Regions from separate parts of the Streptomyces sp. NPDC096132 genome, predicted to be linked through region 2. Evidence: riboswitches for the same ligand, from Rfam matches in the RefSeq annotation. Region 2 holds a riboswitch; the other holds the start of a gene.
The links. Region 2 has a riboswitch for thiamine pyrophosphate ahead of thiO (glycine oxidase ThiO). Riboswitches for the same ligand answer to the same signal wherever they lie in the genome.

Region 1 (3,564 bases), on a different contig from region 2:
CCTCCCTGGTCCGCCGTCCCTGATCGTCGTACGCCCATGCGCCCACGTGGGATTCACCCCAGGCCACCAGATGCACCTCGACTGGTGAGGTTCGGCCCTCCAGCCGGTGCACCATCACATAAGGCTTTCCCACACGGTCCCGTGCTTCGGCCGCGGCGGGCGAGAGCGGGTGGACCACGGTCCGGGAGGCCAGATCCCATCCCTCAGCGAAGGACACCTTCACCGTCTGCTCAGCATCCCGCATCACGCCTCCCGAGCTGCACCGATCATGCTCCTGCTGTTTCGAGGAACCATAAGGGCGGCATACGACAACCGGCGCTGCCATGGAAAGCAGTGCGACAGGCGGTACCCGGATCAGTCGACCGCGGGCACCGCCCGGAGCCTCAGTCCGCGAGCGGCAGATACACCCTGTTCCCGCTCGCCGCGAACTCCTTCGACTTCTGGAGCATCCCCTCCGCGACCTCCTCGGGAGACGCCCCCTCGGCCGCCGCACCACCGAACCGCTCTGTGATGCTTTGGCTGATCTTCATCGAGCAGAACTTCGGCCCGCACATCGAGCAGAAGTGAGCGGTCTTCGCGGGCTCGGCCGGCAGGGTCTCGTCATGGAACTCCCGTGCCGTGTCCGGGTCGAGGGCGAGGTTGAACTGGTCCTCCCAGCGGAACTCGAAGCGGGCGTCGGACAGCGCGTCGTCCCATTCCTGTGCACCGGGGTGCCCCTTGGCGAGGTCGGCTGCGTGGGCGGCGATCTTGTAGGTGATGACGCCGGTCTTGACGTCGTCACGGTTGGGCAGGCCCAGGTGTTCCTTGGGCGTGACGTAGCAGAGCATGGCCGTGCCCCACCATGCGATCATCGCGGCACCGATGCCGGAGGTGATGTGGTCGTACGCCGGCGCGACGTCCGTCGTCAGCGGGCCGAGCGTATAGAACGGAGCTTCATCGCAGATCTCCTGCTGAAGGTCGATGTTCTCCTTGATCTTGTGCATCGGGACATGGCCCGGGCCCTCGATCATGGTCTGTACGTTGAAACGCTTGGCGATCGTGTTGAGTTCCCCGAGCGTGCGCAACTCCGCGAACTGCGCCTCGTCGTTGGCGTCCGCGATCGAGCCGGGCCGCAGGCCGTCGCCCAGCGAGTAGGTGACGTCGTAGGCGGCGAGGATCTCGCAGAGTTCCTCGAAGTTCTCGTACAGGAACGACTCCTTGTGGTGCGCCAGGCACCAGGCCGCCATGATCGAGCCGCCGCGCGAGACGATGCCGGTCTTGCGGCCCGCGGTGAGCGGGACATACGGGAGGCGCACGCCCGCGTGGACCGTCATGTAGTCCACGCCCTGCTCGGCCTGCTCGATGACGGTGTCCTTGTAGATCTCCCAGGTCAGTTCCTCGGCCTTGCCGTCGACCTTCTCCAGGGCCTGGTACAGCGGCACCGTGCCGATGGGGACGGGGGAGTTGCGCAGCACCCACTCACGGGTGGTGTGGATGTTGCGGCCGGTGGAGAGGTCCATGACCGTGTCGGCGCCCCAGCGGGTCGCCCAGGTCATCTTCTCGACCTCCTCCTCGATGGAGGACGTGACCGCCGAGTTGCCGATGTTGGCGTTGACCTTCACCAGGAACCTCTTGCCGATGATCATCGGCTCGATCTCCGGGTGGTTGACGTTGGCCGGCAACACCGCGCGGCCCGCCGCGATCTCCTCGCGGACCACCTCGGGGGAAACGTTCTCCCTGAGGGCCACGAACTCCATCTCGGGCGTGATCTCTCCCCGGCGCGCATACGCGAGCTGGGTGACCGCCCCGCCGTCCCGGCCGCGGCGCGGCAGACGCGGCCGCCCCGGGAACACCGCGTCGAGATTGCGCAGTCCGCCCCTCGGCGAGGTGTGCTTGATGCCGTCGTCCTCGGGACGGACGGGACGGCCCGCGTACTCCTCGGTGTCACCGCGAGCGATGATCCAGTTCTCACGCAACGGTGCCAGGCCCCTGCGTACGTCCGTGTCGACGAGCGGATCGGTGTACGGGCCGGAGGTGTCGTACAGCGTGACCGACTGCCCGTTGGTGAGGTGCACCTGGCGGACCGGCACGCGCAGGTCGGGGCGAGTGCCCTCGACGTACCCCTTGTGCCAGCCGATGGACTTCCCGACCTCCTGGGACTTTTCGTCCTGAATGGAGGCAGGCGTGCGTGCGTCCTTGTTGGTCATGAGACCTACTCCCTACGCCGGCATTACCCGGTAACAGGTTCGGCGGTCGACGCAGCGGCTACCGTCTGCCGACGTTTCATGTGAAACATCACTCGGCTCAGTGACGTTCCACGTGAAACATCGCGAAGACGGAGGTCAGCGCCCTCTCAGCCCGGTGCTCCGAGCTCCCGCGTGTGCAAAGGTGGCACCACGCTAGCGTCATTTGTGGCGCGGTGAACAGTGGGCCTCTGCCGTTCTTGCGATGATCGGGCGGTGACCACGACACACCAGCCCCCGTATCCTCCACCCGAGCCGCCTCGCAGGCCCGGAGCCAGTGGCGGCCCCGGAAACGGTCCGGGAAACGGTCCTGGCGGCGGCCTCGGACACGGTCCTCTGGGTGCTCCTGCGAGCGCTCCTCGAAGCGGTCCCGCTCAGGGCCACGGCGACGACCGCGACTTCGGCGCCAGTCAGGTCCGTGAGCCTGGTCCCGGATACGGCCCCGGCCCGATGGGCCCGGGACCGGGCAGGGGTCACACGCCTCCCCCGCGTGAGGGATACGGCGGAGGTCACTGGCACCGCGACGGTTCCGGATACGTCGGGGATCACGGGCATGACTTCGACGAGGGATACGCCGGGGCCCACGAGCAGCGCAACGGTGCGGCTTACGGCCAGGGCCCCTCTCAGGGAGCCGGGCCGGGTGACGGCGGAGGCCACGGGCACGGGCACGGCCCCGGTGACGCTCACCGCGGCGGGCACGGGCACGGACCCGGTGACGCTCACCGCGGCGGGCACGGGCACGGACCCCATGACGTCCCCGGGGGCGGGCAGGGCGCCGGTTCGGGTGGCGGGCACGGGCATACGCATGGGCACAGCCACAGTCACGGCCCGGCCGCCCCTGTCTCCAAGCATCTGCGCAAGGTCATCGCGGCCATCCTCATCCCGTTCGCCGCGGCGGTCCTGGTCGGGCTCGTGGTGCTGTGGCCGGGCGGTGCCCCGGCGCACGAGCGCACCGGGGTCGGCTTCGACCGGCAGACCCAACAGGCCACGGTCACCAAGGTGGTGAGCGTGAGCTGCCAGTCGGTGAACGCCTCCGGTGGCACCTCGACCGGCGGCACCTCCACGGCCGAGGGCTCCTCCGCCGAACAGCAGGGGAACGGCACCTGCAAGAAGGCCACGATCCGCGTGGACACCGGCGACGACAAGGGCCGTACGTTCACCGAGATCGTCCAGCCGGACCAGTCACGGCAGTTGCACGAGGGCGAGAAGGTCGTGGTCGCCTACGAGCCCTCGGCGCCGAAGGACCTGCAGTACTCGGTCACCGATGTGAACCGCCGGGTCCCGATGGCCGTGTTGGCGCTCATCTTCGCGGTCGCCGTCGTGATCGTCGGACGGCTGCGGG
Region 2 (3,564 bases):
GACATCGAGCATCTCCGCGATGTCGGGCACGGTGAGCCAGGCGGGGACGAGAGCATCGGTCTTTGCGTCAATCTCGGTCACGGGGTCAAGGGTAGGCGCATGTCCGGGCGGGCCGCGATGGGTCGTTCTTCGGGTGCGGCGCCGTGGGGGCTGGTCGCGCCCACGCGGCGGAGCCGCTCATGTCACAGCCCCGCGCCCCTAGGGAACCGCGGTCGCGTTCTTCATGGGGCGGGCCGGGTCCGACAGAGCCTCCGGGTCCATGCGGCGTGCTGTCTCGATCAGCTTCCTGCCCTGGGCGAGATCGCGTGGGCGCCCTACCGCCAGTAGAGCCACCAGACGGTCCTCCCGCAGCCAGCAGACGCTCCACGCCGGGCCCGTCGGGTCGCCGCGCCACACCATGCGGTCGGCCACCGCGTGGTGGCCCGCGTACTGGACGAAGCGGCCGAACTGCTCGGACCAGAAGTACGGCACCGGGTCGTAGACCACCGGGGGCTCGTCCGTGGCCGCGCCGAGGATGTTCGCGGCGACCGTGCGCGGGCCCTGGAGGGCGTTGTCCCAGTGGTGGACGAGGAGCCGTTCGCCGTAGCGGCCCGAGGGGAAGGAGGCGCAGTCGCCGACCGCGTACACGTCCGGCACCGAGGTGCGCAGCCGGTTGTCGGCCACGACCTCGCGGTGCGCGCCCAGCTCGACGCCGGAGCCGGCCAGCCAGGCGGTGGCGGGGCGGGCGCCGATGCCGACCACGACGGCGCCGGCGGGCAGCCGGGAGCCGTCGTCGAGGACGACCGCGCCGGACTCGACACGCTCCACGCGCGCGTGGGTGCGCAAAGCGGTGCCGCTGTCGGCGTACCAGGAGGCCATCGGGGCGGCGACCTCGGCCGGCAGGGCGCCGGCGAGGGGCCGGTCGGCGGCCTCCACGACGGTCACCGCGCAGCCGGCCTCGCGCGCGGCGGTGGCGAACTCGGCGCCGATCCAGCCGGCCCCGACGACCACGATGTCGTGCTGCCGGGCGAGCACGGGCCGCAGCCGTTCGGCGTCGTCCAGCGTGCGCAGCAGATGGACGCCGGGCACGCCCTCGGCGCCCGGCAGCCGGATCGGTTCGGCGCCGGTGGCGAGGACGAGGACGTCGTACGGGACGGGCCCGGCCTCGGTGTCCACCTCGTGGACGGCGGGGCGCAGGCCCAGCACCTCGCGGCCGAGCAGCAGTTCGATGCCGAGGCTCTCGAAGTCGACGTCGAAGGCGGAGCCCTCGGCCTTGCCGAGCAGGACGGCCTTGGAGAGCGGGGGCCGGTCGTAGGGCTGGTGGGGCTCGGCGCCGATCAGCGTCACGGTGCCGTCGAAGCCCTGTTCGCGCAGGGCGACCGCGGTCTGCACCCCGGCCATGCCCGCACCGACGACGACCACGCGCCGCCCCGCCCGACCGTCTGGTTCCCGCCTCTGCTCACTCACCTGATCACCATAGACAACTGACGATTTGTCAGTCAGCCGTCGTGCGCCGTGACCTGCTCCACAACGCTCGTACCGCTGCCCTCCTGCGACTCCCAGGCCCAGGTCTCCTCCAGCCGCACCCGCCCTCCCCCAGAGCCGAAAGCCTGGGAGGTACCCCCAGACAGTTCGACGACGGTCGAGACACAGTGCCCCGAGGACGTCGTGCCGTCGTGCTTGAGCTGGACGTACCGGAAGTCGAGCCGGTCCCCCTCCCGGGTACCCACGAGATGTCCTCGTACGACGTCGCCGCCCGCGTAGTCCGCCCAGATCACGCCGTCCCGCTCGTGGTAGGTGAAGCGGGTGCGGGTGCCGACCTGACCCGGGGCCTGGTCGGCGACGGGGGCGAGGACGAGACCGTCGAGCGAGCGCGGCATGACGAAAGGCTCCCTTTACAGAGGCGCGGAACCACGGGCTAGGGTGTGGCCAACGTAGAGCACTCGCGGGAGCCCGGACGCACCGGGCTGAGAGGGAGGCTGGCCGGCCTCCGACCGTACGAACCTGATCCGGGTCATGCCGGCGAAGGGAGGGGCTGGACGCCCATGTCGCGTACACGTACATCCGACGTCCTGGTCGTGGGGGGCGGGATCATCGGGCTCGTCACGGCGTGGCGGGCCGCACAGCGCGGGTTCGCCACGGCGGTGGTGGACCCCGAGCCGGGCGGCGGGGCCGCGCGCGTGGCGGCCGGGATGCTGGCCGCCGTCACCGAACTGCACCACGGCGAACAGACCCTGCTCGGCCTGAACCTCGCCTCCGCCCGCCGTTATCCGGACTTCGCGGCCGAGCTGACGGAGGTCACCGGGCTGGACCTCGGCTATCGCCGGTGCGGCACGCTCGCGGTCGCGCTGGACGCCGACGACCGCGCCCATCTGCGGGACCTGCACGCGCTGCAGGCGCGGTCGGGGCTGGAGTCGGAGTGGCTCACCGGACGGGAGTGCCGGCGCCTGGAGCCGATGCTCGCGCCCGGCGTACGGGGCGGGCTGCGGGTGGACGGCGATCACCAGGTCGACCCCCGGCGGCTGGCCGACGCGCTCGTCGCCGCCTGCGAGCGGGCGGGTGTGGTCTTCCACCGCGCCTGGGCCGAGCGGCTGTCCGTCGTGGGCCGGCGGGCCGCGGGGGTCGTGACGGGTGACGGTACGGCCCTGGGGGCGGGGCAGGTGGTGCTCGCGGCGGGGAGCCTCAGCGGGCGGCTGGCGGGCGTCCCGGAGGACGTGCTGCCCCCGGTGCGGCCGGTGAAGGGGCAGGTGCTGCGGCTGACGGTGCCGCCCGGGTACGGGCCGTTCCTGAGCCGTACCGTGCGGGCCGTCGTGCGCGGCAGCCAGGTGTACCTGGTGCCGCGGGAGAACGGCGAGCTGGTCGTGGGCGCGACGAGCGAGGAGCTGGGCTGGGACACGACGGTGACGGCGGGGGGCGTGTACGAGCTGCTGCGCGACGCCCACGAGCTGGTGCCCGGGATCACGGAACTGCCGTTGACGGAGACGCACGCGGGACTGCGGCCGGGCTCCCCCGACAACGCGCCGCTGCTCGGGCCGACGGAGCTGGACGGGCTGCTGCTGGCCACCGGGCACTACCGCAACGGGGTGCTGCTGACACCGGTGACCGGCGACGCGCTGGCGCACGCCCTGGCCACCGGTGAACTTCCCGACGAGGCCCGTCCCTTCACGCCCCGGCGCTTCGGTGCCGCGTCCCTCCTGGAGCAGCCCGCATGAACATCTCGGTGAACGGGGAGCGGCGGGCGGTCGCTCCCGGTACGGCCCTCGACAGCGTCGTACGCTCCCTGACGCCGGCGCCCACCGGGGTGGCCGCCGCGCTGAACGAGACGGTCGTCCCGCGCGCGGAGTGGTCCGCCACGGCCCTCTCCGAGGGTGACCGCGTGGAAGTCCTCACCGCCGTGCAGGGAGGCTGAGCGCCGTGGCCGACGATCCCTTCGTCCTCGGGGGTACGTCCTTCTCGTCCCGTCTGATCATGGGTACGGGGGGTGCGCCCAGCCTGGAGGTGCTGGAGCGGGCGCTGGTGGCGTCCGGGACCGAGCTGACGACGGTCGCGATGCGGCGGGTGAACCCCACTGTCCGGGGTTCGGTG

Region 1: it holds a riboswitch for thiamine pyrophosphate, as region 2 does, so the genes downstream of both, thiC (phosphomethylpyrimidine synthase ThiC) here and thiO (glycine oxidase ThiO) in region 2, are expected to answer to the same signal.

The regions. Positions count from the first base shown of each region.
Region 1 is NZ_JBIWGA010000014.1:256,794-260,357, forward strand. Features, by position in the region: gene ACIRF9_RS31075 (DUF4241 domain-containing protein) at 1-244, opposite strand, end outside; gene thiC (phosphomethylpyrimidine synthase ThiC) at 384-2,186, opposite strand; TPP riboswitch at 2,179-2,367, opposite strand; gene ACIRF9_RS31085 (YibE/F family protein) at 2,673-3,564, shown strand, end outside.
Region 2 is NZ_JBIWGA010000002.1:442,696-446,259, forward strand. Features, by position in the region: gene ACIRF9_RS06370 (Rv2175c family DNA-binding protein) at 1-81, opposite strand, end outside; gene ACIRF9_RS06375 (NAD(P)/FAD-dependent oxidoreductase) at 199-1,446, opposite strand; gene ACIRF9_RS06380 (hypothetical protein) at 1,479-1,859, opposite strand; TPP riboswitch at 1,915-2,027, shown strand; gene thiO (glycine oxidase ThiO) at 2,025-3,191, shown strand; gene thiS (sulfur carrier protein ThiS) at 3,188-3,388, shown strand; gene ACIRF9_RS06395 (thiazole synthase) at 3,394-3,564, shown strand, end outside.